Regions from separate parts of the Synechococcus sp. MU1648 genome, predicted to be linked through region 2. Evidence: predicted binding sites of a transcription regulator. Region 2 holds the regulator's gene; each other region holds the start of a gene.
What was found. Region 2 encodes NtcA, which controls nitrogen genes in cyanobacteria. Its sites were predicted from a motif close to GTANCNNNNGNTAC; they were not measured.
Positions count from the first base shown of each region.

Region 1: the regulator NtcA is predicted to act here: its motif matches at 2,574-2,587, upstream of NCN06_RS08960 (circularly permuted type 2 ATP-grasp protein).
Region 3: the regulator NtcA is predicted to act here: its motif matches at 5,235-5,248, upstream of NCN06_RS12840 (DUF4278 domain-containing protein).
Region 4: the regulator NtcA is predicted to act here: its motif matches at 2,406-2,419, upstream of glnA (type I glutamate--ammonia ligase).

Region 1 covers NZ_JAKUHI010000007.1:74,115-81,382, reverse strand. Annotated here, with positions in the region: gene NCN06_RS08970 (aspartate/ornithine carbamoyltransferase family protein) at 1-645, opposite strand, end outside; gene NCN06_RS12795 (hypothetical protein) at 807-935, opposite strand; gene NCN06_RS08965 (sodium:solute symporter family protein) at 953-2,383, opposite strand; gene NCN06_RS08960 (circularly permuted type 2 ATP-grasp protein) at 2,699-4,174, shown strand; gene NCN06_RS08955 (alpha-E domain-containing protein) at 4,168-5,163, shown strand; gene NCN06_RS08950 (transglutaminase family protein) at 5,136-6,035, shown strand; gene NCN06_RS08945 (redox protein) at 6,023-6,514, opposite strand; gene NCN06_RS08940 (GTP 3',8-cyclase MoaA) at 6,594-7,268, opposite strand, start outside.
Region 2 covers NZ_JAKUHI010000004.1:34,047-41,314, reverse strand. Annotated here, with positions in the region: gene NCN06_RS06235 (alpha-mannosidase) at 1-1,445, shown strand, start outside; gene psbN (photosystem II reaction center protein PsbN) at 1,433-1,573, opposite strand; gene psbH (photosystem II reaction center phosphoprotein PsbH) at 1,658-1,858, shown strand; gene NCN06_RS06220 (TatA/E family twin arginine-targeting protein translocase) at 1,868-2,098, shown strand; gene pth (aminoacyl-tRNA hydrolase) at 2,127-2,744, shown strand; gene NCN06_RS06210 (DUF3146 family protein) at 2,744-3,001, shown strand; gene NCN06_RS06205 (RuvC family protein) at 2,985-3,425, opposite strand; gene NCN06_RS06200 (DUF3084 family protein) at 3,422-4,573, opposite strand; gene ntcA (global nitrogen regulator NtcA) at 4,601-5,317, opposite strand; gene rph (ribonuclease PH) at 5,376-6,119, opposite strand; gene NCN06_RS06185 (cob(I)yrinic acid a,c-diamide adenosyltransferase) at 6,264-6,863, shown strand; gene dcd (dCTP deaminase) at 6,863-7,268, shown strand, end outside.
Region 3 covers NZ_JAKUHI010000020.1:2,031-9,298, forward strand. Annotated here, with positions in the region: gene NCN06_RS12640 (hypothetical protein) at 1-556, shown strand, start outside; gene NCN06_RS12645 (DUF8650 domain-containing protein) at 641-1,072, shown strand; gene pepN (aminopeptidase N) at 1,262-3,865, shown strand; gene NCN06_RS12655 (TFIIB-type zinc finger domain-containing protein) at 3,855-4,064, opposite strand; gene NCN06_RS12660 (hypothetical protein) at 4,105-4,374, opposite strand; gene NCN06_RS12665 (hypothetical protein) at 4,383-4,601, opposite strand; gene NCN06_RS12670 (hypothetical protein) at 4,600-4,890, shown strand; gene NCN06_RS12840 (DUF4278 domain-containing protein) at 5,005-5,172, opposite strand; gene NCN06_RS12675 (hypothetical protein) at 5,388-5,759, opposite strand; gene NCN06_RS12680 (ferredoxin) at 6,236-6,538, opposite strand; gene NCN06_RS12685 (phycobilisome rod-core linker polypeptide) at 6,563-7,268, opposite strand, start outside.
Region 4 covers NZ_JAKUHI010000001.1:507,858-515,125, forward strand. Annotated here, with positions in the region: gene NCN06_RS03005 (nucleoside deaminase) at 1-489, shown strand, start outside; gene NCN06_RS03010 (pyridoxal-phosphate-dependent aminotransferase family protein) at 461-1,657, opposite strand; gene NCN06_RS03015 (allophycocyanin subunit beta) at 1,754-2,278, opposite strand; gene glnA (type I glutamate--ammonia ligase) at 2,485-3,906, shown strand; gene NCN06_RS03025 (class I SAM-dependent methyltransferase) at 4,023-5,096, shown strand; gene NCN06_RS03030 (copper-binding protein) at 5,174-5,464, shown strand; gene NCN06_RS03035 (hypothetical protein) at 5,494-5,763, opposite strand; gene NCN06_RS03040 (DUF6439 family protein) at 5,813-6,067, shown strand; gene NCN06_RS03045 (ATP-binding protein) at 6,027-6,464, opposite strand; gene NCN06_RS03050 (GUN4 domain-containing protein) at 6,518-7,237, opposite strand.

The DNA.
Region 1 (7,268 bases), on a different contig from region 2:
GACGATTCCGATGCGAATCCGATCAGCCGCAGCCACCTCAACTTCAGCGAGCTTGGGCCGCCACTTGAAGATGGTGTACAGATCCGCCATTGCCTGAGTCGGATGTTCATCAATGCCATTGCCGGCATTAATGATCGGGATTCGCAGAGTTGACGTCATCGCATAAACAGCACCGGGATCGCTGTCCCGAAGCACCACGCAATCGCCGTAGTTGTTGAACATGTGGGCGACATCTTCAAGGGACTCGCCCTTGGCAATCCCGGTGGTAGCTCTGTCGGTGATGTTGATCGAGCTGCCACCAAGGCGATGCCAGGCACTGTCAAAAGAGAGACGGGTGCGCGTGCTCGGCTCGTAAAACGCGTTAATCAGAATCTTGCCGGTCAGGGGCGTGTTGTGGCGGCAATACCGATCTGGATTGCTCTCGAATTTCGCCGCCAGCCGAAACACCTGCAACAAGGCCTCGGGTCGAAACGGTTGGATCGACACCACATGCTGATTCACCAGATCCAGCAACGGCTCTCCGTCCTCGGCAATCGCAGCCAGCAGCTCCTGGGGTTGGTTCTGGCCATAGACATCGGGACCCATCGGCTGAAACCGAATCTGTACCGACGACGCTTCAACTACTGCTGAATTTGCATGTGCCATAGCTAAATCGGATCAACACTCTGTTTGCCAAACCGAGTGCTAAGGCCAAGAACTACATCTTTTACCGGTAACAACAACAACACCCCTTCGTCCACGAAGAAACAGCTTCTTAAGCAAAGATCCGGAAAAAATGTTCAGCTGGTTACTAATACCTGCAGCCGTCACCACACACGACCGTTCCGCCACTCAACCCACCAAATCAGTAGCAACACGAACACAGACAGCACCAAGGCAAGCTGACTGGCCACCAGCAGAAACTGAAAGCCGGAGAGTCCAACAAGGCTGGCCATCAAAAAAAGACTTTGGATCATCCCTCCTCCTGCAACAAAGTAAAGTCAAACCTTTCCGGCCACGTGCGACTGCCGATCAGCATCACGACTGCTGATACGGCCGCCGAAAACACAGCGGCGCAGTAAGGCGCTATCAGCACATAAGCGAGCAGGCCAACAACGCTGCCGGCGAGCATGGCCGCAATGGCAGCCGTGCGATTGGCCGTGCGCCAGTACAGGCCGCAGGCCACTGGCCAGACCGTGGAGGCCACCAGGGCACCGGTGAAGAACAGCACCGACGCCAAAGAATCAAGCCGCGGCCAGGACAGCGCCAACGTGACGACCGCCAACCCCACCACCATCAGCCGCGCAGCCTGCTTGAGCTGCAGGTCACTGGCTTGGGGCCGCAACAGGCGGAAGTACACATCCTCCGCCAGAAGATCGGCGGTGGATGCCAACAGCGAATCCAGGGTGGAGGTGAGCGACGCAAACACCACCACAAACACCAGAGCAGCGCCGCCGGCGCCGAGCAGATCAGCTGCCATCACTGGGAACACCATGTTCACCTGCTCGAGAGGCAACTCACGCGCCAATGCCACCAGCCCGATGGAGCCCGTCACCATCGGCACGCTCATCCAGGCGACCCCCCCCAACACAAAGGAGGTCATCACCACCGAGCGACGGCTAGCGAAGACCCGAGACCACCAGATGTTGTTGTGAAACACCTCGCCCATCGAGAAGAGGGCAGAATTCCACGCGATCAACAAACCAGCAGGCAACAGCAGATCGAGCCGATCGGGATGCCGGGCAAGCAACGAGGCATGCACCTCGGGCATCGGGAATTGCCGGAAAGCGAGCACCGCCACCACCGCCAACAGCACCATGATCAAGAGCGACTGGATGAAATCGGTGCCGATCACGGCCCGCATCCCACCGAACAGGGTGTAGAGCGTGGCGACACCAATCACCACCACCATCCCCACGTGGTAATTGAAGCCTGAAAGGGCCTGCAGCAGCAGTCCGGCACCCATCGCCTGGGTCATCAAAAAACCCAGGGTGTAAATAGCGGTGATCACCATGAACACCCACCACGCCAGCCGCCCGTAACGCAACCGAATGAAATCGCCGCTGGTGCGTCCGTTGGGCATCACCTGCTTGATCCGCGAAGCCAGGGGAGCAAACAGGATCAGTCCAAGCCCTGCCAGGGCATAGCTGAACATGCCCCAAAGCCCGGTCTTGTAGCCGAATTCAGGGGCAAGCAACGTGGTGTTGCCGGTGACCCAGGAGGCCATCAACGTGGCGGTGCTCAGGGCCAGCCCGATGTTGCGCCCCGCCAGCATGTAGTCATCGGCATTGCCTTGACCGCGCCGACCCCAAGCAATCCCGAGGGCAACCCAGAGAACGGAGAACAACACCACCAGCGCCCAGGCGATCCCGGGCTGGAGGAAGGGAACCGAGTCAGCGGACATCCGTCGACCCCCTGCGGTTCCAATAAAGATGTCCGCGCAGAATCATCACCACCGTCGCCGCAGTAACAACGGCACCGAGGGCAAAGATCAGTCGCGCCCAGAGCAATTCATCCAAAGCGAAGACCCTTTGAACTCCAGAAACAGATAAGCAAAAGAGTCTTCCCCGCCTGGCCCTTCGCCCTCGATTCAGGTGCCTTCGGATACGCAAACATCAAGCGATCAGCGCCCTGTCACCTGAAATTGCGGAATGTGTAGCAACTACAACCCGAGGGGGTTGGGGCGACGCCTTGGATGAAATGTGCCCAGACCATCGGAATGTTCACCGACTACAAACCCACGGTCGGCTTCGACGAATATTTCTGCAGTGACACGGCGAGGCCTCGCGACGATCTGGCCACCCTGCTTGCATCGCTGGGGCAGATGGGATTGCCCGAGCTCAACCGCAGTCATGCCTCCGCCAGCCAGCTGCTGCGTCGCCTCGGTGCCACGTTCCGCCTGAACGATTCCGGCCTCAAGGGCAGTGAACGGATTCTTCCTTTCGATCCCTTGCCCCGACTGATCGGCCGCAGCGACTGGATCAACCTGGAGCGGGGACTGCTGCAACGCCTGGAAGCCATCGACTGCTTCCTCGCCGACATCTACGGCCCGCAGCAGATCCTCAACGACGGTGTGATCCCGCGGGAAGACGTGGAAAGTTCCTCCGGCTGGCGACCTCAGATGCAGGGCATCAGCCTGCCCCTCAACCGCTGGTGCCACATCTCCGGACTCGACCTGATCCGCGACGGCAATGGCACCTGGCGTGTCCTAGAAGACAACCTGCGCTGCCCGTCAGGGGTGGCCTACTTCCTCGAGAATCGTCGGGTGATGAAACGGTTGTTCCCTGGCCTGTTCGAGGGCCGTGCCGTTCAACCGATCGACGCCTATCCCTCCCATCTGCTGCGCACCCTTCAGGACCTGGCGCCCTGGAGTGAAAGCCCTCGCGTGGCAATCCTGACGCCCGGGGTGTTCAACAGCGCCTATTTCGAGCACAGCTATCTGGCCCAGCAGATGGGCATTGCACTGGTTGAGGGACGGGACCTGGTCTGCGAAGACGGCCGGGTGTGGATGCGCAGCACCAACGGGCTCAAGCCCGTGGATGTGATCTACCGCCGTATCGACGACGATTTTCTCGATCCCACCGTGTTCCGGCAGGACTCGATGCTGGGGGTGCCGGGCCTGATCGACGTGCTTAGGCAAGGACGGGTCGCCATCGCCAATGCCCCCGGCACCGGCGTCGCCGACGACAAGCTGATCTACGCCCATGTGCCGGCAATGATCCGCTACTACCTCGATGAGGAGCCGATCATCGAGAACGTTCCCACCTATCTCTGTGCCCGGCCCGACGATCAGCGCTATGTGCTCGACCACCTCGAGCAACTGGTGGTGAAATCGGTGGCGGAAGCCGGGGGCTACGGAATGCTGATCGGCCCCCAGGCCAGCCGATCGGAACTGGCTGACTTCGACACCAAGATCCGTGCGAATCCCCGCAACTTCATCGCGCAGCCCACACTGCAGCTCTCCACCGTGCCATCCCTCAGTGACGGTGAGCTGTATCCCTGCCACGTGGATCTGCGCCCCTATGTGCTGCGCGGCTCAAACAGCTGGGTGAGCCCAGGGGGGCTGACGCGGGTGGCCCTCAAGCGGGGCTCACTGGTGGTGAATTCATCCCAAGGGGGCGGCTGTAAGGACACCTGGATCGTCGACGACCAACGGATGTCGGCACCGCAGCCAAAGGAGGCTGTGCCGTGTTGAGTCGCGTTGCCGATTCGCTCTACTGGATCAACCGTTATCTGGAACGCGCCGAAAACATCTCGCGTTTTCTGGAAGTAAGTGAAGCGATGGCTCTGGACTGTCCTCCGGGGAGCGCAGAACCATGGTTGCCGTTGGTGGAGGTGACAGGGGATCGGAACAGCTTCGACGTGGCCTATCCCGATGCCACTCCCAAACAAGTGGTGCGCTTCCTACTGCTGGACCGCAGCAATCCCAACAGCATCGTGAGCTGCATTGCGATGGCTCGGGAAAATGCAAGGCAGATCAGGGATGTGATCACCACGGAAATGTGGGAGCAGATCAATGATCTGCACTGGAGCCTGCAAGACGACGAAGACATCTGGCGGGAACCCGTGCAGGAGCAACTGCAGATCATCCGCCGCGGCTGCCAGCTTGTGTACGGGATCACCGACACCACACTGAGCCGCGATCTGAGCTGGCTGTTCAGCCAGCTGGGACGTCTGATCGAACGCGCTGACAAAACCTCCCGCATCCTCGACGTCAAATACTTCCTGCTGCTGCCGTCCACCGAGGAGGTCGGCGGGGTGCTGGATGAACTGCAGTGGATCACCCTGCTGCGCACGGCGGGCGCGTATCAGATGTACCGCCAGAGCGTCCAACAAGCGATCAGCCCCGCATCGGTGGCCCGCTTTTTGCTGCTGGATCCATTCTTTCCTCGGTCGGTGCGCTACTGCCTCCAGGGCATCAGCGACACCTTGCAACAGATCCAGCAGCACCCGAGCCAAGACACGCCAGATGATCTCGACTGCTTACGCGGCCAGCTCTTGGCCCGCTGGAGCTACGTGAGGATCGACAACCTGATCGAATCCGGTCTGCATGAAGCGATTGACCGGCTTCAACAGGACCTCAATCAACTCCACATCCTGATCCAGACCCGCTACTTCACCAGCGCCGACCTCCGTTCCACTCCCACCGATCCAGCATGCGCGCTCTCATCGTTCACCGCCTGACGTATCGGTATGAGGCCAGGGTCGTTCTGGGGGAGCATCGCCTCTGTCTGAAACCCAGGGGACAGGGGTTCCAGACCCTGCTGGACCATCACCTCAGCGTGCTGCCTGAACCTGAGCAACGTCGGGAACTGGTGGCCGCCAGCGGCGACGAAATCCAACGGCTCCACTTTCTTGGCAGCACCGAGCAACTCGTCTTTGAGGCCCGCAGTCTGGTGGAAACCCGGCCGGCACCACCGCTGCAGAGCTGCTTCAACGGACTCGAACCACCACTGCCCTACCCGCGGGGCCAACTCAACAGTGATCTGCAGGGCGCCTTAGAAGGCTGGTTGCCCAATGGCCAGCACGAACCCGCAGCCATCGACCTCACCCAGGAAGCGCTGATGGGCAGCAACCAACAGACCCTTGCCTTTCTGAATCAACTCATTGAACTGATTCAAGAGCGGGTGAAATACACCCAACGCCATGTGGGGCCGGCCTGGCCAGCGGGCCGAACCCTGCGCGAGCGAATCGGCTCTTGCCGAGATCTGGCCATGCTGATGGTGGCCTGCTGCCGCGTGGTGGGTCTTCCGGCCCGATTCGTGAGCGGATATCAACTGCAGCAACCTCCCCCGAACGAGTACGACCTCCATGCCTGGGCGGAGGTCTACCTACCTGGAGCGGGCTGGAGAGGCTTTGACCCCAGTGCCGGCAAGGAGGTCACCGAGCGCTATGTGGTGCTAGCCACCTCCTCCAAACCGGAACTAACCGCGGCCGTGAGCGGCAGCTTCAGCGGCCCCCCAGGAACAGCGAGTGAGCTGAATTGGCAGATTCAGATCAACGACGAAGCCTCCGGAACGGAGAACTCACAACACAACCTCGTTCAGGCCGCCTGAAGCAGAGGTTCCACCCCATGCAACTGGGGCCTCCGAGCAGAGCTATGGGTTGCAGCCATCAAGGCCGGGATCTCGGCGCTGTTGTAGACCCGAAATTCCCGCACAAGAGAGACGCCCTCCTCACGGACCGCCTGGTTCAGAACGACGGAGCCGTCGGGATCGGAAATCGAGCGGTGGAAGGTGCCGGGGGGAATGCGAAGGATGTCACCACCACTTTCCAGCCGAACGATGTGAAACGGCTCCTCCCAGGCCAGATTCACCAAAAAGAAGGTTCTCCCGCCACTCGCCGCCAGCAAATTGTCTTCCTGATGGGGATGCAAATAAAACTGCCAGGCTCCACTCTCAGGGTCGTTGGGTGGCGACACCGCAGGACCGCTGTGAATCACCAAGTCACGCGCGTTCGAGGTGTCCACAGTCACGTCGAAAAAACGAACCGATGGGGTGTCGCGAAAGCGCTCGTAGGCCAGCAGTTCGAACATCTCGATGGATCCTTGAAGATCCTTCAGCTGACCTGTTGTACCTGGAGCCTCACTCAAAAACGGTGACGATCACAACGGTTCAGCCCCCCAGATACGCCATCTCCGCATGCGTTGACGCACCGGCCTCTGGATCACGCTCCTCGCTGTAGCGGTCTTGGCGCCGCTGCCAAAGATCGCGTATGGCCTGCTCGAGGCAAGGCTCCGACGAGAGCACAGGCTTGAGATCCATGCCATGAGCGGAGAACAAACAGGTGAACGCCTGCCCATCGGCGGTGACACGCAACCGGTTGCAATCTCCACAGAACGGCTCACTGATGGAGGCGATCACACCGATGGATCCGGCACCATCGCAATAGTTCCAACGCTGTGCCGTGCCACCCCTGGGGCGCCCCAGGGGTTCGAGCGGCCAACGGGCGTGAATGCGCTCCACCATCTGCGCCGCCGGCAGCACCTGGTCCAGCCTCCACTGGTTGCGGTTGCCCACATCCATGAACTCAATCAAGCGCAGCTCCACCCCCTGCTGCCGCGCCAAACCGGCCAAGGGAAGAAGTTGATCATCATTCATCCCCCGTTGGATCACGGCGTTGAGCTTGAGTTCACCGGCCGAGGGGTCAAAACCAGCGGCACGAGCCGCCGAAATGCCGTCCTGCACCTTGCGCACCAACCGTTCACCGGCGACAGCGCCACCCTGGAGACCAGCCATGCGCGCTGCTGCCTCCCCTTCTGCTGCATCCAAGCTGATGGTGATGCGATT
Region 2 (7,268 bases):
TGCGGGAAGCCGACGCTGCTTCGGCCCTGTTGACACTCGCTGGTCAGGACAGCGGCAGCAGCGATTGGCGTCCGCTGTTGTTTCAGCAGTTTCATGACATCCTTCCGGGAACTTCGATCCCGGAAGTGTTTGAGCAGGCGGAACCGGTCTGGTGCTTGGCTCGGCGCCAGGCCCGTCAGGAGCGCGACCGGAGGCTGGCAAGGCTGCCCCGTGCGAATGACTCCGCGGTGGACTGGAGTTGGTGGGGTCTGCAACCTTTGGCCTCTTGGTCACCACTGGTGCGCCTTCCAGCTGGATCGTGGTCGGTCGATGCTGTTTCACTGCCCCAGCAGGCTGCTGCGGTTGGTGGAACTTGGGTGCAGTTGCCACGTCAGCAAGGCAGTTGCTCTGTGCCCCTCAGGCGTGAACCAGGGTTGAAGCACTGTGCTTCTGAACCCCGTCACCCCGTGGTCATCGCGTCGCTGGGGTCAGGAGCCTGGCGTCTGGGTAATGATTTGGTTGAACTTGAGGTCTCCGCAGCCGGACTCCTTGCTTTCAGGGGGCGTGATGGAAGAGAGCAGTTGTCGGCGCCGCTGCAGCTCGAGCGCTACCGAGACCGTGGAGAATTTTGGGATGCCTGGGATCTGGCTGCTGGTTACCGCTCCAATCCCCTGGGTGTTGACTCCACGGGATCATTGCAATGGCTCGACAAGGGCCCCCTGGTCGCCCATTTGGTGCTGAGGCGCAAACTTGGCGCCAGTTCCATGCGACTGGACCTGAGGCTGAAGGCCGATACGCCTTGGCTGGAGCTGATCTGCAGCATCGACTGGTGCCAGACCCACGAGTTGTTGCGCCTGGACCTGCCGCTGGCGACTCGCGCCGTTCGGATCGGTGCCGACACCAGTGGAGGGGTGATTGAACGCCCCGCTGAGCCGATGACACCTCGGGAAAAAGCCCGTTGGGAAGTCCCTGTGATCTCTTGGTTCGCCTCGCAGTCGGCGGCTCCTGGAGGTGGGTTGGCTGTGTTGCTGGATGGTCCTCAGGGGGTTGATTGGTCTCCATCACGACTGGGCATTTCGCTCCTACGCGGTCCAACCTGGCCTGATCCCAGTGCTGATCAGGGCTGGCATCGCCAGCGTCTTGCTCTCATGCCGTTGTCAGGCTCCTGGAGCGATGCCGGTGTACCGCAGGCTGCGATTGCATTTCGCGAGCCGGGTTGTTGTGCACCGCTGCCCGCTGAGCCGCGTCAGTGGTTCCCATCGCTCCCGAATCAGCTCACGCCGGTTGCTCTGCAGCTGAATGGCGGTGACTGTTTGCTGAAGCTGATGAACGCGGGATCTGCTCGCTGTAGATGGGCCCCCGGTTCAGGCTGGCGCGTTCGCTTTCAGGCCGACTCAACTGCAACAGATCAAGTGGTGATCGCTCCCGGAGACCTCGTGTCTCTAGTGCTGTCTCAGTCCTCGTGATCGTCAAACGGGTCATCGAGAGCTTTTGATGGCGGACCAAAGGCCTGGTACACGCCAAAACCGGTGAGTCCGAACAAAACGGCGAGCACACCGATGGCAACGGACAGGGCTGGGGACGACGTTTCCATCACATCTCTCGACAGGATCGACCCCGAACCGGAGTCGGCCCCTACAGTATCGGGACTTCAAACCACCCGAGACCCAGCGTCGTCATGGCCCAACGCACCCGTCTGGGAGACCTTCTCCGCCCACTGAACTCCGAGTACGGCAAGGTGGTTCCCGGATGGGGCACCACTCCCGTGATGGGCATCTTCATGGTGCTTTTCTTGGTGTTCCTGCTGGTGATTCTTCAGCTCTACAACAAGTCCCTCATCCTTGAGGGCATCAACGTGAACTGGAACGGCCTCGGCTGATCTGAACCCATGAATATCTTCGGCGTCGGTCTCCCCGAAATGGCGGTTATCGGCGCCGTTGCGCTATTGGTTTTCGGTCCGAAGCGCTTGCCGGAGCTTGGTCGCACGTTGGGAAAGACCCTGAAGGGATTCCAATCCGCGTCCAAGGAATTTGAGCGCGAGATCAACAAAGCCATGGCAGATCCGGAGGTGCCGGCGGACGCTGCCAAACCGGTCGAAGAACTTCCCCCCGGCGACTGAGTCGCCACAACTGAGTCGCCACAGTGGTATGACCACCGATCTCAAGCTTGTCGTGGGACTGGGAAACCCCGGCACGAAATACACGGGCACGCGCCACAACATCGGCTTCATGGCTTTGGAGCTTTTTTCGGAGCGTTCCGGATTCAGCTTTCGGCAGCAAGCCAAATTGCATGGATTGGCGGCCGACACAGGAGTGGGTGATCAGCGTTTGCGCCTCCTCATGCCGCAGACGTACATGAACGACAGCGGTCGTGCAATTCGTGCTGCGCTCGATTGGTTTGGCCTCGAGCCCCATCAACTGCTGGTGCTGGTTGACGATATGGATCTCCCCCTTGGCCGTTTGAGGCTGCGTGCTCAGGGCAGTGCTGGAGGTCACAACGGACTGCGTAGCACCATTCAGCATCTCGGCACCCAGGCGTTCCCCAGGCTGCGGATCGGGATTGGTGCTCCGGCTGAGAACCCTGCCGAGCGTCGTGCCCGAACGGTGTCTCACGTGCTTGGTCCCTTCAGCAAGCTGGAGCAACCCTGTGTGGGCGCTGTTCTGGACGCTGTCCTGGAAGGGATTAATCGTCTTCAACGTCAGAGCTTTGAGCGCGCCGGGACCTGGATCAACGGGTTTCGCTACGACCTGGAGTCCGAAGACTGATGCCGGCTCTTCCGGCGACAACAGCCCATCTACGGGTGCTTCGCCAATGTTTTCAGGCGAAATGTGTGGAGGGTGAGGTCTCTGCCGGAGGCTTTGAGTGGCAGTTTTCCTGGGCGTTTGACCGCGGCGAGCTGATGGTGGAGCCGTCCTTAGGACGTGCCCTGATCGAGGATGCCTTGCGGCGGTTCCTGGTGCGTTCTGATTACAAGCTCGAACCAGGAGGTGACTACACCTTCATGGTCAGGGCCAGGTTTTGAGCAAGAACGTGGGTGCAGGCTCTGGCCATTGCAGGCGGCACCCCAGGTGCTCTTCCAGCATGACTAAGGCGGCAACAGCATCCAGGTCCACCGGTGGAATGCGCAGCCCTTTCGGTAGAACTCGGCGCCAACCCCGAGCTGGCCACAGCGTCCAGTAACGCTGTCTTGCCCGCAGGGTGGTCCCCTGCTCCGGAATCACGGTGAGGCTGCCCAGGCCTTCCAGCCGCTTGATCCACGCTTGGCTTCCTGTTCCGTCGCCAATCAGGATGCGATCTAGAGCTTGGTCTTGATTCCACTGCTCGAGCCAGGGTTCCACGGCCTCTGGGCTCAGAACATGGCCCTCGCTGACAAGACCATGCTGAAGATCGGCCAGCACAAGGCCACATTTGCAGCGGCCTGGGTCGAGTACGGCCACCCGCTTCATGGGGATGCCTCAACCTCGACCACAACAGCATCGGCGCTGTAGCTGATCCCTGCGGCAATCACCTTCAAGACCACGCTTTTGCTGGGTCCCTCCATCAATGTCTGGGCCAGTTGGGAGAGTGCTGATCCATCGAATTGCAGTCCTTCCGTCAGGGATCCTCGCCGTTGCACCTCGGCATAGGCCGATGCCAAGAGAAGGTTCAGCCGTGTTCGAATGCCCTCTGGTGTGCGTTCATCCGTTCGTAGTGTGGTGGTCGCCAGCACGTCACCGCTTTGAGCCACTGGGCGGTTCGGACGCACTTCGGGGAAGGCGTACACCGCCGTTTCACCACGCAGCACATTGGTGGCGGAGCGCAGCGAGATCACCCAGGTGTCCGGCTTGCGGATGATGTTCTGTAGGCGTTCCACGTCGCTGCGGGGAACGCGGATCAACTGTCGTTCGGGTGCTTCACCCGGCCTCACCTTGCCGTAGGCGTTGGCATTGGCCTCTTGAAGCAGCCTGTCGACAGCCTGTTTCGCTTGATCAGGAGCATCGAGACGAACCGTTGCTCTCGCCAAGGTCTGTCCGCTACTGATCACCACCGATCCACGCCTCAGGGCGACCAGGTTGAATTCGAGTTCCTTGAGTTCCTGCTCGCCAGCTCGGATTCGGCTCCGCACGCTGTTCAATTCGGCCTCCGTGCGCTGGATGTCGGCATCGCGGGAGGCGATGTCGCGGCTCAGACGCTCACGTTCTGCTTCGAGCTGGGCGCGTTCGTTCTGCAGAGGAGCCAGTTCGCGGCGCAGGGTGTCAGCCCGTTGCTGTGACTGCTTGAGTTCAGCGGCGATCCGGTTGGCTTCTGTTCGGGTCTCTTCCCGTTCCCGTTCGGCTGCATCGAGCTGCCGCCGGCTGTCCTGGAGCCGGTCTTGCAGAGCATCCAGTTCAAACAGGCCCACCCGCAGCTGGCGGCTCACCAGCAGCAGCAGGCCGAGCGATAGTGCGCTGATCAGGCTGCCGGTCAGCACCGTGATCAGAACGGCGGTCCGTCGCGGGCGCATCTTGAACAGACTCAGGCGGGCCTTGCCAACACGACTTCCCAGCCGGTCACCCAGGGTCGACAGAACGCCCCCGAGCACCAGCAGAACCAGGATCAGTGCCCAGCCACTCATGGCCGCACCTGTGGGTTGACGTGCTGCCTAGCTGAATCGTTTGGCCAGAGCGATTGGATCCAGAACGGTGATTTTTTTGCGGTCAATCTGAACCAGACCGGATTGACGCAAGTCTCCCAGCAGACGCGTGATTGTCACGCGCGTTGAGCCAATCGCTTCGGCGATGGCCTGATGGGACAGGCGCAGGTCGATGGTGATTCCCAGTTCATCCGCAACGCCGAAATCCCTGCACAGCACCAGCAGAAAGCTCACCAGTCGGGATGACATGTCCCTGTGGGTCAGCGTTTCGATCATCGTTTCGGTCTGAAGAATCCGACTGGAAAGGCCCTGCAGCAAGCGCAGGCCAACGCTGGTATCCGCCTCGATCGCTGCCTTCACGGATGTCGCAGGCGCCGTCACCATCTCGACTCTGGTGAAGGCTACGGCGTGGTAGAAGCGATCAGACCGTTGACCGGTCAGCAACGACAGCACCCCGAAGAGGCTGTTCTCGCGCAGCAAGGCCACTGTGATCTCTTCCCCTGACTCGTAGACGCGGGAGAGACGGACCGCGCCGCGGCGGATCAGATAGACCCGTTCAGCAGGATCTCCAGGGAAAAAGATGGTCTTGTTGCGGTCCACCAGTTCACTGCTGGCGCCGTCCAGGTCCCGGATGATTTCCAGGAGGGAGCGGTTGGCCGGTTCTGTGCTGGGGGTTGGAGCCACCATCTGCGGGGCGTATCGGCTGAAACCTCGGCTACTGGTCATGACAACCCCCTTGTGAGGCGAAGTTACGGAGCCAACGGTGGCCGCCGTGTAGCGGTTATTACGTAACTCTGCTGTGCTCGCTCATCGCTTGGCGTTGCGCCTGCATCAGGGATGTCAATCCAGGCTCAGCCAGATCCAGTAATTCATTGAGTTGGCTGCGGCTGAAAGGCGCTCCCTCCGCAGTTCCCTGGATCTCCAACAGGCGACCATCGCCAGCCTGCACAACATTCAGGTCCACCTCAGCTTTGCTGTCTTCGCTGTAGTCCAGATCCAGCAAGGCCTGGCCATCCACCAGGCCGACGGACACGGCCGCCACCTGGTCGACCAGTGGCGATTGCTCCAGAATCCCCTCATCCACGAGTGAAAGGCAGGCTTGCTCAAGGCCGAGCCAAGCTCCCGTGATGGATGCAGTCCGTGTTCCGGCGTCGGCCTGGATCACATCGCAGTCGATCAGCAAGGTGCGCTCGCCCAGTCGCTTCATGTCGATCACAGCGCGAAGGCTTCGGCCGATCAACCGTTGAATCTCCTGCGTGCGGCCCGACAATTTCATGAGCTCTCGTGATTGCCGCTGCGGCGTGGATCCCGGCAGTAACCGGTATTCGGCGCTGAGCCACCCCAACCCTTCCCCCTTCCGCCAGCGTGGAACCTTGTCCTCCAGGCAGACGCTGCAGAGAACAGCGGTTCGGCCGGTGTGAACCACAAGGGAGCTCAAGGCAAAACCCATGGGATTCCAGGTCACCGAGAACGGCCGTAATTGCTCAGGGCGACGGCCATCGGTGCGGCTTCCAGCGGTTTGGCTCATCGGTGGTGTGCAGTTCTTCAAGCCTCGCAGGCGGTTGGTTCTCGCCCGTCCAAACACCATGGGTGGTGTCAATGCACTTGTGGAATGTCATCTCGCCGCTACATTCAAGGTCTTGCCGGGATTGCCCGGACGGATGTTGCCGCGATGACCACAAGCCTTGCCGACCCCCAAGCGTTCCAGAACTCACTGGATAGGGATCAGCAGGCTTTGCAGCGGGCTGGACTCAGGCCCCTGCCACCTGTTGCAGATCCTCCACCGCTATATCTGGTGGCTCCCGAAGGGCAGCTCCAGGTCCACACAGCGCCCTATCGCGGCAGTTTCGCCAGTGTTCTCAGTCAAGCGATGCGTGCCGCTGGTCTGGGCAGTCGTGTTCTGATCAGTCAGTTCCTCAAAGGGGGCGTGCAGCAGGGGCCCGCAGGTCGTGTCCAACTATGTGGAGGCCTGGTCTGGCTACGGCCCGAGGTGCCTCTCTGCCTCTCTTCTCCGAATCACCCCGGCGGTGCGGAGGCGGTTGCTGCCGTTTGGTCCATCTGCCGTCAGCATTTGATTCAGGGGGATCTCGACCAGTTGGTCCTGGATGAAATCGGCCTGGCTGTTGCCTTCGGTTACCTCAATGAATCGGACGTGATTGCAGCTCTCGAGCAGCGGCCCGCCTCGATGGATGTGATCATCACAGGACCTGCGATCCCCGCCGGCGTGGTGGAGATGGCAGATCAAGTCACGGAGTTGCGCCGAGGTTTCTGATGCTCAAGTGCGATCGCTGGATCACTGAACAGGCTGGGCAGGGAATGATCGAGCCATTCCAGAGCGGCCTCGTCCGTCATCTGGATCCGGAGCAGAAGCTGCGTCCGGTGCTGAGCTTTGGTTGCTCCTCCTACGGCTACGACCTACGCCTGTCTCCTCAGGAATTTTTGATCTTCCGGCACGTTCCCGGCACGGTGATGAATCCCAAGCGGTTCAATCCGGCCAATCTCGAGCCCACTCCTCTCCATGAAGATGAGGACGGCCGCTATTTCATTCTTCCGGCCCACTCTTATGGCCTTGGCGTAGCGCTTGAAAAGCTTCGAGTTCCTCCCAACATCACTGTGATCTGTTTGGGCAAGAGCACCTATGCCCGCCTTGGAATCATTGTGAATACCACCCCAGCGG
Region 3 (7,268 bases), on a different contig from region 2:
TCTGACCGCTCCCGCTGGAGTGGCTGTCCAGCCGACGATTCAGGTCGACAGCAGCCTGCGTCGCTGGTTCAACCGCAATTTGGGGGTCTGGCGTTCCAGACGGCAGTACACCTTCAGTGACGACCAGGTGCTGCATTTGGATATGAACCTCAAGATGGAGGCCTTCGCCCACCCCGAGGCCGGCGAGAGTCGGTACCGATTTAGCTGGTGGTCCGACCAGGAGGACCAGCATTCCGACGAATTTTTTGCACGGAAGCCTTGGTTTGAGCGCACTGGGGTGATGGAGGCCACGCTGTGGGGCCATCAGCTCCAACGAAGTCGTGGTTATCTCAATGGCGACCCTGTGAGAACCAGGATCCGGCAAGTGGATGAGCACGAAACCATCCTCGAATCCCACTATCAGCAATGGGACATCCTTGAGCACATTCGGCTTGTGGATCAGGACCGCTACCGCTATCGCGCCATTTACAGCTGGGAGAACGGTGATCTCTCCATCGTTGAGCACCATCACGAGATTCGACTTTCCGATTCCCTGCCGCTGATCGAGGACGAATAGGGGGTTCCGTTCTGCTGTTGTCCCAGTTCAACAACCGCGCCCAACCCTCGTGAAGCCTTTGCTTGGGCGGTAAGTTGCAAAAAAGTGAGCTGTCCGAGAACCAAGGTGATTCGTCGTTCGTTAGCCACCGCTGCCCTGTTGATGGCAGCTCCGTTGCTGTTTCCCGCCACGTCTCAGGCTCAGGCGTCAAAGGCCAAGCCCACCCCCGCTACGGCTATGGAAGTCAATACTTATGGGGTGATGTCGATTGCCACCTTCTGTGAGGCGAGGGCCCAGAAGATCGATTTCAGCAAGTCTCTTGCGGTTGCTCTTGCCGCTCAGTTGCATGTGATCTACGGCAAGCATGGCGGTCTGCTCCCCGGCTCCAAGACTCCTTTGCCTGAGAAGCAGTTCCTTAACAATGCTGGCTTTATGGTCGTAGGCGGCGCTTTGAAGTTCTGTCCTAAATCAGTTCCTGCCGCAGAGAAAGCACGCTTTGAGAAAGCAGCCGCGTCCTTGAAGCCCGCCAAGAAATAGGAAGAGCTCCTCTCCCGCTCTTGTAGTGAAAAATATCTCGATTTGCTTGGCTATTAAGGATTCTGATATTTGGATTGATCGATAATGTTTAGTCCTACTACTGGTGGTCTAAGGATTCAACTTTTGGCTGACGAGCCTCAGTTGTGGGTTCTGTCAGTCAGGATTGTTGAGTCCTTGCGTCGTTAGCCCATGACTGCAGCTGCTTCGATTCGTTTAGCGGACTACACGCCATGGGCCTTTGATCTTCCCGACATCGCTCTTGATGTGAATATCCAGAGCGACCATGTCGTTGTTAACTCCAGGCTCAGCCTTCAACCGCGTCGTGCCAATGAGCCCCTCGTGTTGTGCGGCGTCGATCTGGCCATCGAATCTCTCGCGATCGACCAGACGCCTTTGAAGCCTGAGGATTACAGCTTCGCTGACGGCCTTCTGACCATCCCAGTTGTTCCGACCCAGCCGTTTGTACTGGAGACCTGCTGCCGTCTGGATCCTTACTCCAACAGCTCTCTTGAGGGGTTGTATGCCAGCGGTGGTCTCCTAAGCACTCAGTGCGAGGCCGAAGGATTTCGACGCATCAGCCTGCATCCGGATCGTCCGGATGTGCTTAGTCGTTGGAGGGTACGGATTGAGGCCAGCTGCAGCAGTTGTCCGGTGCTGCTCAGTAATGGCAATGCAATAGAGAACGAGCGCATTGGCGCTGACCGTCATGCTGTGACCTGGGACGATCCTTTCCCCAAGCCCTCTTACCTGTTCGCCCTGGTGGCCGGAGACTTGAGGGAGATTCGTGATCAGTACACAACGACGTCGGGCCGGCAGGTCGCCCTGCGATTGCATGTTGAGGAGGGGGATGAACCCTTCACGGCCCATGCGATGGCGTCGCTGAAGCGATCCATGGCATGGGATGAATCTGTTTATAACCTCGAATACGACCTGGATGAATACAACATCGTTGCGGTGCGTCACTTCAACATGGGAGCGATGGAAAATAAGAGTCTGAATATCTTCAATTCAAAGCTTGTTCTCGCCGATGCGGTGACTGCAACCGATGCCGAGCTCGAACGAATCGAAAGCGTCATTGCGCACGAATATTTTCATAATTGGAGCGGAAATCGCATTACATGCAGGGATTGGTTTCAGCTCTCACTTAAAGAAGGTCTAACGGTTTTTCGTGATCAATGTTTTACTGCAGATCTGCATTCTGAAGCGGTTAAGCGCATTGAGGATGTTGCCATGTTGCGTAATACCCAATTTCGAGAAGATGCAGGCCCCACAGCGCATCCCGTGAAGCCATCGGAATACCAGGCGATCGATAACTTCTACACAACAACCATTTACGAAAAGGGCGCGGAGTTGATCCGCATGCTGCGCACCTTGCTTGGGCCAGAGCGTTTCATGAAGGGAATGGAGGTTTACATCCAACGTTTTGATGGCACGGCCGCCACAACTGAGGACTTTGTTCAGGCAATCGCCGATGGCGCCACCAGCCAGGGCGAGCCGCTTGGTTTTGATCTGGAACGCTTCAAGCGCTGGTACCACCAGGCAGGAACTCCGGAACTCAGCATTGATCGGCAGTGGAACCCTGAATCGGGTCAATTGACGGTGGTCTTGCACCAGGCGACGGCTCCGACGCCGGGGCAAGCGGACAAGCAGCCCCTGGTGCTGCCGGTTGCCATGGCCCTGGTGGGTGAGCAAGGTCGTGTTGGTGAAGAGCAGCTGCTCGTGATGGAGGCTGAGCGAGCCAGCATCACCCTGCAGGGCCAGCCCGGTGACAACGCCCCTGCCCTATCCGTGCTGCGGCGGTTCTCGGCGCCGGTCCATGTGCGGTTGGACCAGTCGCTGGAGGAGTGTCTGCAGCTGTTGTCTTCCGATGATGACCCCTTCTGCCGTTGGGATGCGGCTCAGCGTTTGGCACGTCAGGTGCTTCTGGCACGGGCTGAAAACCAGCCGAAACGTGCCGTGGAGGAGGCTCTGATTCAGGCTTTGGATCAGAGGATCTCCGCTTACGACGGTGGTGATGGCATGGACCTGGCGGCGCTGCTTGCGCTTCCAGGAATGGCGGAACTGGAGGCATTGCAATCCCCAGTGGATCCTCTTTCGCTGGATGAGGCGTTCCGGGAGTGGACCCAGGAGATGGGTGTTCGATTGCAGTCGTCCCTGCGACGACTCCTGGACTTGGCGCGGGCTGACTGGGCCATGGCTTGGCCAGCCGGTCAGGGCGGCCGTGCACTGACGGCTTTGGCTTGGCGCTGGCTCGCAGCTGCTGGGGACGCAATGGTTCAGGCTGAGGCACTAGCGGCGGTCTCCGGGCCTTCGATGACCCTTGCGCGGGGAGCACTGCGCGCGTTGCTTCCGCTCGACAGTGCTGAGCATGAGCAGGCGATGGCCTTGTTTTACGACCGTTGGAAGGACAAACCCGTGATCCTTGACGCTTGGTTTGCGATGGAAGCGTCGGCCCCCAGGTCGAATGCTCTGGAGCGGGTTCAGCAGCTTTTGGAGCACCCACGCTTTGATCCGCTCGCTCCCAATTCCTTGCGCGCCGTCCTGGGCGGATTCACGGCCAATGTGCAGGCATTTCATGCCGCCGATGGCAGTGGCTATCGGTTCATGGCTGAGCAAATCGCAGCGGTTGATTCCCGGAATCCGATCACAGCTTCACGGATGGCCAAGGTGTTCAGCCGCTGCAACAGTTACGGATCCGACCGCCAGAAGGTGATGCGTCAGGCCATCGAACAGCTGGCGTCAGAGCCCCTATCTGCAAACACGGCCGAGGTTGTTCAGTTGCTCATGACGTGATCACCACAAGCACGATGATCGCCAGCAGCAGGATGACCAGCCAGAACTTTCTGTTGCTGCGCCGACTGCTCAGCGGCGTTGGGCGCGTGGGTCGGCTCCCTGCCGCAAGACCGCAGTTCTGACAGACCAGCCGTCCGGCCATGGATCGATCGGCACGAAACCGACGGCTTCCGCAGTTCTGGCAGACGGTGACGGCCAAGGTCTCTCAATCATCGTTCCACCAGCTTGCCTGGCATCAGTTAGTCCCGTTCCCAGCCTTCGCAGCCTGCTTTGGAGCGCTGGCGCTTCGTGCGTCGATAGCTCTCGTTCTGTTGGGCAAGAGCTTCGCTCGCCACAGCAACAGCTTTGCTGTCACTGCTCTCAGCGATGATCGCTCGATTGATTGCCATGGCGTTGCCCAGGCGATTCAGCACCTGATCCATCAGCTGGCACTCATCGAATGCGGCGCGTCCCGCGGCCGGTACTCCAAGCAGCAGCAAGGCCCAACACGGAGCAAGCAAGCCTTTCATTGATCTGCTCAGGGGCTGTAAGTGATGGTGCACTGATAGCGGCTGCTGAATCCCACATCAATGCTTTTGCAGGTTGTGTCGGTGATCGTTGCCCCTTTTGGGACCACGCGCATGGCCTCTGCGGTGGCGAACTGCTCTGAGGGGCCCTGGGCTGTGGCCCGATTCCCGCCTGCGAGAGCCGTGGAGCCCCAAAGGATTACGGCCATCAACAGAGCCGCGTGTCGCATGACGGGAGTCAGAAGTGATGTCTTCGGTTTACACAAAACGCGTTTGTGCGACAGCGGTGGTGGCATTAGCAACGGCCACGGCACCAGCGCTGACCCTGATGTCTCGGTTCAGTTTTGGATTCCGTGTCCTGCTTCGCTTCGGGAACTGGCGGTGGGGGCAGAAGCGCTGCTGGCTGCACGGGAAGACGTTGCGATCCCCATGCTGCGTCAAAGGGAACCACCACGAGGGGAATTGGTTCCGCACTCCGCACCGGCAAGACCAATGCCCATGACGCGACAAGGGCTGTGATCAGAAATCTCATCCCGCCATTTTTGCTGATGCTTGATCTTCTTGCCGTAGTTTCTGCTGCCCCATCAGGGCTGAGGCCGGCGGCGACAGGGCAGGGGTGGAACCTGAGCCTGTTCAGGCCTTGGAATAGGAGACGCCGCGATAAGTCAGAACAACGGAATTGCGAACCGAATTGACTTGATCGGCCCGATAGGATTTACCCATGTATTTGAGTTGGATTGTTGGTCTGGTAGTTGCTTTCTCTGACTTTGCATATTTGTTGCCCAAGAAGGTGAGTTCCATGGCTTAGCAGGGAGTGAATTAAAATGTTTTCAAGTTCTACATCGTCGCTGAAGGCCCGCAAGGTTCCACTGGATACTTCGTTCTTTAGCCATTGTTAAAATGGCCTCGGCTTGATACAGGCGCCGTCGTCTGGCCTTGGCCTGACAGGGAAAAGGGGTTATTGCTTGTTATCGACTGTCGTCTCAGTTGTCGTGAAAAGCGCGAGGTATTGGAGATTATTTCTCTTTGCTGCACCGTTGGCATGCAGAAATTCTGTCTTTGTGATGCTCTGGCAATGTTAGCCGAAAAGGGTCAACATCAAATTCATAACCACATGTGCATCTTGCGTGAAATCTCAGCTTTTTTGATTTTGTGAGTCGTTTTAAGAGGGTGATCTCTCCATAGATTTGCTCTGGCTTGAACCGATCAAGCTTGATACGTTCTTCGGGTGCATTTTTGATTCGTGCCTTATGCAGTGCGTTGCGCACTGAGTTTTCGCTGCCTTTGCCAAGGATCTTGGGGATCTGGAGAATCGATCGACCTTCCTTCAGATACAGACGCTTGATCTCCTCGATCTCTGCACTGGTGAAGCCAGACTTTTTGCCCACCTGCTTTCTCCCTTTATTTTGATTCTCTCAGGGCGTGTGCAAGGCAAGGTCTTATGGAACCCTTCCGCCCAATCTGACGCCTTGCCAATGAGAGGTCTGGGGGTCCGACCAGCATGATTCACTGAAGGCGAGTTAAGCCACAACATGGCTGCGGCTCATATGGTCGCTGCTTTCGCCTCATCGGAACAGCATTGAACAGATAGCCGGGTGATGGTGTTGTTGGAGGGTCCACACCTCCATCCATTGGCCCCTGCATGGTCATTGGGCGCTGAGTGTCAGCGATCTTTCCCACGCAGACACCGCATGCACAGCCTGGCTCCTCTTTTGAAGGGGAGGAGTCAGATCAGCGTTTCTCACTGGTGCTGAGCAACTCCGCCAGCCTGTTTTAAGTATTTGGGTTTACTAGCCAACCTTCACCGACCAGCTACGGGCAGTCGTAACCGGAAGCATTGAGCGTTGAAATAAACATCAGCTCTTCAGTTGAGGTCTTCAAAATCGACCCAATGAATGCAATCGACAGGACAGGTGTCAATCGCTTCCTGGATTCGATCAATTGAATCACCGTCTTGGCGAATCGCACGACAGCGACCTGTTTCTGGAACCATCACAAAAGTATTGGACGCTACATGTGCGCAATAACGGCAGCCAATGCAGTCAACTTCCTCAACCCAAACTGCTTTGTCGCGAAGTCCTCCGCCTAAAGATGGTTCGGATCCCGTACGAAGCTGCCCAGGATGTGATGAAAAAGCTGCATCAACCAGATTTCTTTCTATGTACATCTGTATCAAGCTTCCATGAAAATTTCAGCGAATCGTAAACATCTGGCTGAAGATTAAAAGCACCAAGTAAAGGCTTCCAGCGCCACCAACAATTAAGAAAAGAAGCCAAAGCTTGAGAAGACGACCCTTTGGCTTTTCGTAAATCAGACGGGATACCGTCATTGGACGACTAATTTTATTGAAAGCATCTATAGACAACATCAACCCATCACGAATCAAGCGCTCGCGCCAACTCTCTCCATAGCGGGGCAGGCGCTGATAGATGGGCATCTCACCCTGAGGACGGCCTGGCAAGGTTCGATTAACTTGTTCAGGTATCTCATCATTGCCAAATCTCTCAAAATACTCAGGAGAGGCAAGAACAGCATCAACAAATCCTGAAAATCCCTGCTCAGCAATAACAATAGACCAAGACCTCTTTTCGTCTGAGCCATAAACAGGACGGCCCAAAACTCGCCCTACAACCTGCTCGACAATTCGCTCATTATTGTTGCATGCAACATATCCATTGTAAAAACGCTCTGAGAGGAGCAAGCCCCTTACGAAATCCCTTACTGTGATGCTGCCAGACTTAAATTGCGATTCCAGAAAAGGATCGCGATCAAAAGACATCGCATGAAAAAAAATCTGGCGGTAGCACTTCCCGATTATTTCAGATGCTAATTCTGCCGATAGATCTGATCGACGCTGAGGTAAGCGACCTGATATAGCGTCAACCCGGGAGTTTTGG
Region 4 (7,268 bases), on a different contig from region 2:
CAGCGTGTAACGGCGGTGGATCAGCGGGATGACTTGACTCGCTGGATGGACGTTCTGCTCCAGCGGGCCGAGGCCACTGGCGCGGAAGGAGAGGTACCAGTTGCCGCGGTGATCCTGGATGGAAACGGGAAGGCCATCGGACATGGACGCAACAGACGCCAGAACCATATGGACCCCCTTGGGCATGCCGAACTGGTGGCGTTAAGGCAGGCAGCGGTGGTGCAGGGCGATTGGAGATTCAACGACTGCACCTTGATCGTGACCCTCGAGCCCTGCCCCATGTGTGCGGGAGCCTTGGTGCAGGCCCGAATGGGAGCAGTGGTGTATGCCGCATCGGACCCTAAACGCGGTGGTTTGGGGGGAAGCCTTGACCTCTCCACCCATGCCAGTGCGCACCATCACATGGAGGTGGTGCGCGGTGTGCGCGAGGCTGAGGCGAGAGGGCAGCTGGAGCGCTGGTTCAGGCAGCGGCGGCTTCAGAACCGCTGAAGCGGGGTAGCTCTGTCTCAAACAGGTTGAGGAGACGGTTCACATTTTCTGGGTTGGAGTTGTATCCCATCAGCCCGATTCGCCAGATTTTTCCAGCAAGCGTGCCGAGACCACCGCCCACCTCGATGCCGTGGTTGTTCAGCAGATGCTGACTGAAGGCCTTTCCATCCACACCTTCAGGGATGCGAACAGTGGTGAGCGTCGGCAGTCGACGGTCGGCCGGAACATGCATAGAAAGCCCGAGACTTTCGAGGCCGCTCCAGAGCAATTCCGCATTGCTGCGGTGTCGAGCCCAGGCCTGATCTAGACCTTCCTCGGCCAACAGACGTAAGGCTTCGCGCATGCCGAAATTCATATTGACCGGCGCCGTGTGGTGGTAGACACGATCACTGCCCCAGTACTGATTAAGCAGGGACACATCGAGATACCAATTGGGAACCTTGCCCTGACGGGCTGACATCTTGGCCTCGGCGCGAGGGCCCATCGTGAAGGGTCCAAGGCCCGGAGGGCAGCTCAATCCCTTCTGGCTGCAGCTGTAAGCGAGATCAACCTTCCACTCATCGATATAAAGCGGAACTCCCCCCAAGGACGTGACGGTATCGAGCAGCAGCAAGCAGTCGTGCTTGCGGCAGAGGTCGCCAATGCCGTCCATGGGTTGGCAGACACCGGTGGAGGTTTCGGCATGAACCATCGCCAGGATCGCGGGCTTGTGCTCGATCAGGGCCGCTTCGAGTTCATCGAGAGAAAACCACTCTCCCCAGGGCTTCTCAATGGTTTTGACATCAGCGCGGTAACGCCCAGCCATATCTGCCAGACGGAGGCCGAAATATCCCTTCACCGCAATAAGAACGGTGTCTCCAGGTTCCACGGTGTTGGCCAGGGTTGCCTCCATGGCGGCACTCCCAGTACCACTCATCGGAAGCGTGAGGCGGTTGTCCGTCTGCCAGGCGTAGCGCAGAAGTTCCTGCACCTCACCCATCAGCTCGACGTAAAGGGGATCAAGGTGACCGATGGGAGTTCGCGACAGCGCCTTCAGAACCGTCGGGTGCGCGTTCGAGGGGCCTGGTCCCAGCAGCAGTCGATCTGGAGTGCTGATCGGTGCAAAAGCTTTGCGATGACGTTCGTCAACAGGAAGAAGAGAGTTGGTCGTCGCCAAAGCCCTGATCATTGGTTCGTGGTGATGAGCCTACGCAGTCATGCCCCTCAGAAGAGATGAGAGCTGCACGATTGCAATCTGTTCAAATCTTGCGCTGAACTTTTGCGTTCAACGTTGGCGCACATTGGTTTCAGCAAGGCCTTTGGCCAGGTGATCGAACGGCTGCAGAACAGTGGCGAGCTGCTCGGATGCCGCACCGTTCGCCAAAAGCATCTCGGCCACGACTTCCCCGAGCAAAACAATGCTGCGAACAGTGGGGCCCGTAGGAACACCAAGGCTCTTGTAGGTGTCGTCCAGCCCGTTGAGAACACGCTCATTGAGAATCGTGCTGTCGCCGGCAACCAGGGCATAGCTGGCGTAGCGCAGGAAGTAATCCATGTCCCGCAGACAGGCAGCGAGCCGACGGGTCGTGTAGGCGTTTCCGCCAGGAAGGAGCAGGTCGGGCTCATCCCGGAACAGCCGCTGGCTGGCCTCACGCACAATTTCGGCGGCGGAACCGTTGATCAGCTCAACAGCCTGAATCCGCAGCGTGGATTCATCCAAATACGCATTGATGCTGTCGATCGCTGGACGATCGAAATAACGACCCAGTTGGTCGTAGCGACCGATCAGACCGCTGATTGCATCGCGCATTTACCTGAATCTCCAGAGGATCCCCCGCGGACGCTAACACCGTTGAAGCGGGCAAATCCTTTGGCAGGCCTGCATTTCGGCCAAGTTGACAGAAACGGTTACGCAGTTGACTCCAGGCAGCTGGAACGTACCTCTTGATACAAAATGGTGACTTGTGGCTCTATACGGTCACACCACTGCACAATTCAGTCGAGCAGTCCTTTCTTATGTCGAAATCCCCCCAGGACGTCCTGCGCCAGATCAAGGACGAAGGCATCGAACTGATCGACCTCAAATTCACCGATCTGCACGGCAAGTGGCAGCACCTAACGGTCTGTACCGATCTGCTGGAGGAAGAATCCTTCACTGAGGGCCTGGCCTTTGACGGTTCCTCCATCCGTGGATGGAAGGGCATCCAAGCCTCCGACATGGCCATGGTTCCCGACGCCAACACGGCCTGGGTTGATCCGTTTTATCGGCACAAAACCCTGAGCATGATCTGCTCGATTCAGGAGCCGCGCACCGGTCAGCCCTATGAGCGCTGTCCCCGCGCCCTGGCCCAGCGTGCTTTGAATCACCTCGCCAGCACAGGACTGGCCGACATGGCCTTCTTCGGTCCTGAGCCTGAATTCTTCCTCTTCGACGACGTCCGCTACAACTCGGCCGAAGGTGGCTCCTTCTACAGCGTCGACACGATCGAGGCGGGTTGGAACACGGGTCGCATCGAGGAAGGCGGCAACCTCGCCTACAAAATTCAGGTGAAAGAGGGGTACTTTCCCGTTGCTCCGAACGACACAGCCCAGGACATCCGCTCCGAGATGCTTCTGCTGATGGGGCAACTGGGTATCCCCACCGAGAAGCACCACCACGAAGTTGCCGGCGCAGGCCAGCACGAGCTCGGCATGAAATTCGCTGAGCTCATCCAGGCAGCCGACAACGTCATGACGTACAAGTACGTCGTGCGCAACGTGGCCAAGAAGTACGGCAAGACAGCCACCTTCATGCCCAAGCCGGTGTTCAACGACAACGGCACAGGCATGCATGTGCACCAGAGCCTCTGGAAAGGTGGTCAGCCACTGTTCTTCGGCGAAGGCACCTACGCGAACCTGTCGCAGACCGCCCGCTGGTACATCGGCGGCATCCTCAAGCACGCTCCGGCCTTCCTGGCCTTCACCAACCCCACCACCAACAGCTACAAGCGTCTGGTGCCCGGCTTCGAAGCTCCAGTGAACCTGGTGTACTCGGAGGGCAACCGTTCCGCCGCTGTGAGAATTCCTCTCACCGGCCCAAGCCCCAAAGCCAAGCGCCTCGAATTCCGTTCCGGTGATGCCCTAGCCAATCCATATCTGGCCTTCAGCGCCATGATGATGGCTGGCCTGGATGGCATCAAGAACCAGATCGATCCCGGCGACGGCGAAGATCGCGATTTGTTCGAACTTCCTGCTGAAGAGCTTTCGAAGATCGCAACGGTCCCGGCTTCCCTCAATGGTGCCTTGGAAGCTCTGAATGCCGATCGTGGCTTTCTCACCGCTGGCGGAGTGTTCAGCGACGACTTCATCGACAACTGGATTGACCTCAAATACGAAGAGGTTCAGCAGCTGCGTCAGCGTCCTCACCCCCACGAATTCACCATGTACTACGACGCCTGATCAGCACTCGTTGAGACCCACGACCCGCCTCGCAGGAGGCGGGTTTTTTTTGTGGACTGCTTGGCACGCGGTTGCGCGTCACATCCGCTGGAATAGGGCCGTTGTCTGAATCCGCGATGGCGTCAACGCCCCTGAGCAAGCTTGCGTACCAAACGCTTCAGCAAGGCAAAAGCATCGCGGGCCTGGCTCACAAAGAGCTGAGCACCAAGCTGATGGAATGGGTGGCTCCCGATGCCGTTCCCAAAACCGAAGCAGTACCCGCCGAGGTGCTCGGAGAACTGCGCCTGGATATGAACAAGCTCCAGGAACAGGATTGGCAGGAGGCTCAATGGGGGATCTATCCGGAGCAACTGCTCTTCGATGCGCCCTGGCTCGACTGGGTCAGCCGTTATCCACAGGTGTGGATGGATCTCCCCTCCACCTGGGATCGACGCCGTGAGCGCAACGTTCGCGATCTGCCACGGGACACCGAAACAGCGCTTTACCCCGACTACTACCTTCAAAATTTTCATCATCAAACCGATGGATATCTGAGTGATCACTCCGCCGGTCTCTACGACTTACAGGTTGAGATCCTTTTCAACGGCACAGCCGATGCCATGCGTCGACGGGTCCTGGCTCCGCTCAAACGCGGCTTAAAGCATTTCGCTGACCGGGCTCCGGGCTCCCTGAAGATCCTTGATGTGGCCACCGGCACCGGTCGGACGCTGCACCAAATCCGAGCTGCTGTTCCTCACGCGCAACTCATCGGGACCGATCTCTCCGAGTCGTACCTCCGTCAGGCCAATCGCTGGTTGAATGCCGGGGACGCCTCGCTGGTTCAGCTGATCCGTGCCAATGGGGAATCACTCCCCTTGGCGGATGGCTCGGTTCAAGCCGTGACCTGTGTGTTCCTGCTGCATGAACTGCCAGCAGAAGCCCGCCAAAACGTTATCAACGAGGCTTGGAGGGTGCTCGAGCCAGGCGGTGTTTTCGTTCTTGCCGACTCTGTGCAGATGGCAGATTCAGCCAAATTTGCCGCAGTGATGGAGAACTTCCGGCGTGTCTTCCATGAGCCTTACTACCGGGATTACATCGGTGATGACATCGACAAACGCCTAACAGCTGCAGGCTTCGAGGGAATCACAGCTGAATCCCACTTCATGACACGGGTCTGGTCAGCACGCAAACCCACCAATGAAGAGACCTGATAAGCGGATTCCCTGACAGCGTCCCTTGCACGAACGTCTGCGAGCCATAGGGTAAATGCGATTACGAAGGGAACTTCATGACCAATCCCTTCCGGCTGCGTTGGCTTCAGGGCTGGACGTTTCAGGTCGTGCTGATGGAAGGTCACGTGCAAGTCGAAGCCCTTGGTTTCGGCATATGCCTGCGCACAGCGTTGCTGCCTGGGGAGAGCCCCCAAGCCGCGGCAGATCGTCTTGTTCTCTCTGAGGATCGCCGGCGGCGGGCCCTGCACAATGCATGGCTTCGCGGTCAGCACATGCCACAACCTTCGGGGGTCCCTTCCATCGAGGATGAAGCTCCCGCATCCAATTCTCTGGTGGTGGTTGCATAGGCCCATCGCCAACGGGTGGCCTGATCGGTTTAGAGCTGGGCCAGCAGCCAGGCCAGAGTGAAGCCCGCTCCAGCAAAGCGGAGTGCCTTCCAGAAACGCTGACCCGATTCCGTTGGTACATCCCACCCTGCAAGCGGCTGGCTGATCAGGTTTGTGGCAAGTTTGCGGCGCTGGATCCAGCGTCGAGCGGCAACACCCGACCCAATATGGGACTGCCTTTGCCCTTGCAGCAGCAAGCGTGAACCATGGTGCAACCAACGCAGTTCACTGCGACCTCGTTTGCCTTTGCGCTCTTCCAAGGCATTGAACCCACGTGCTCCGAAACTAGAGCGATCTACTGATCAAGGGATGACACCGCCCCCCGCCCCATGGCCCGACTCCGCCAAAGGAAAGGCAGAGGAGCTCCATCAGCTGCTCCGCATTAGCGATCGCGACTGGCATCAACTGAAAAGCAACCGCAAGCGTCGTGGTGCCGAGTTGTTGGCGGCAGCGTTGGTGCAATTACTCCGCCAGGGAGACCACACGGATGTCGAGCAACTAACCCAGCAAGCGCTTGGCTGGATTAAGGGAGAACTGAAGGATCCGGGCTGTCCCCATCACTGACCGGGCGCCGGCAGGCCAGTTGCAGTCGGTTTCCCCTCCGACTCCAGCGGACATCGTCGAAACATTGATGAATGAGGAACAGCCCGCGGCCACTGGCAGCATCTAGCGCCGTCGGCAGGGTCGCTCTGCGGGACTGCTGCGGCAAGCCGCAGCCTTCATCCTGAACCTGCCAGACCAACCAGTTGGGCGTCAGGATCCGACGAACGCGAAGCATCTTGGCTGGATTTTCATCATTGCCGTGGCGGACGGCATTCACCAGAGCCTCATGTAAACCCAACTCGATGCGCTGACTGGTGAACACACAGCCCACCGGCTCGGTGAGCAGCTCCAGCAGAGGGGCCAGCTGCAACGTGGACGGCAGTGTGAACTCAGCCCAGCGAAACCTCTTGGACGGCACAGTGGAGCACGTTGACGTCGGTCTTTTGAACTTACCGTTGTTAGATCTCCCCGTCAGGATCTGCGGGCCACAAGCGCTGGATGATTCAGAACTGAATCCATCAAACGAACCCCCCTCAGCTGATTGATCAACGGCATGTGGCCCTCGGGAGCCTCAATCGACCAAGTGAATGCACCGGGATACCGGGTCCATACCCCATCGCGTTTCCAGCCAATGCGGGGCCACAGGCGTTCGTAACGGCCATCGAGGGCGTCCAGTAGCTGGGACTGGACCGTAAAGCCAAAGCGGCCTTGGGAATAAACCGTCCAGAGCCTATCGAGACTGACCAGATCAATGCCCGACATCGGAGCCACTTCAGTGAAGTAGACGTAGCCCCGCTTCACAGCAGCATCCCCGGCCAAATCGCGCAGACACTGGCTAGTGATGCGATCCGCTTCCTCAAAGTTTTGGTTGAGCAGCTCCTGCTGCAACGGGCCGTAATTCAGGCCAACTGCCGATTCCGCTGCCAGCCAGCCGGCATCTGGGGATTTGATCAGAGCGGCAATGGACTCAGGCTGGTGGCGCTGCAGGACCTGCAGAATCCAGCCTGCAGCCCAGTCATCACCGGCAGGATCGAAGCCAGAAAGAAGATCTGGCCCGACGGCAGCAAGGTCCTCAGATCGTGCTTCGACCTGCTTGATCAGAGGGCGTCGTTGGCGAGGTGTTCCCTTCGCGAAACGATCCAGCAGCTGGTCAACGCTGAGTTTGGTGGCGGGTGTGGAACCGGAGAGCATGAGTCGCAACCGGCCCCAACTGGCTCGGTGT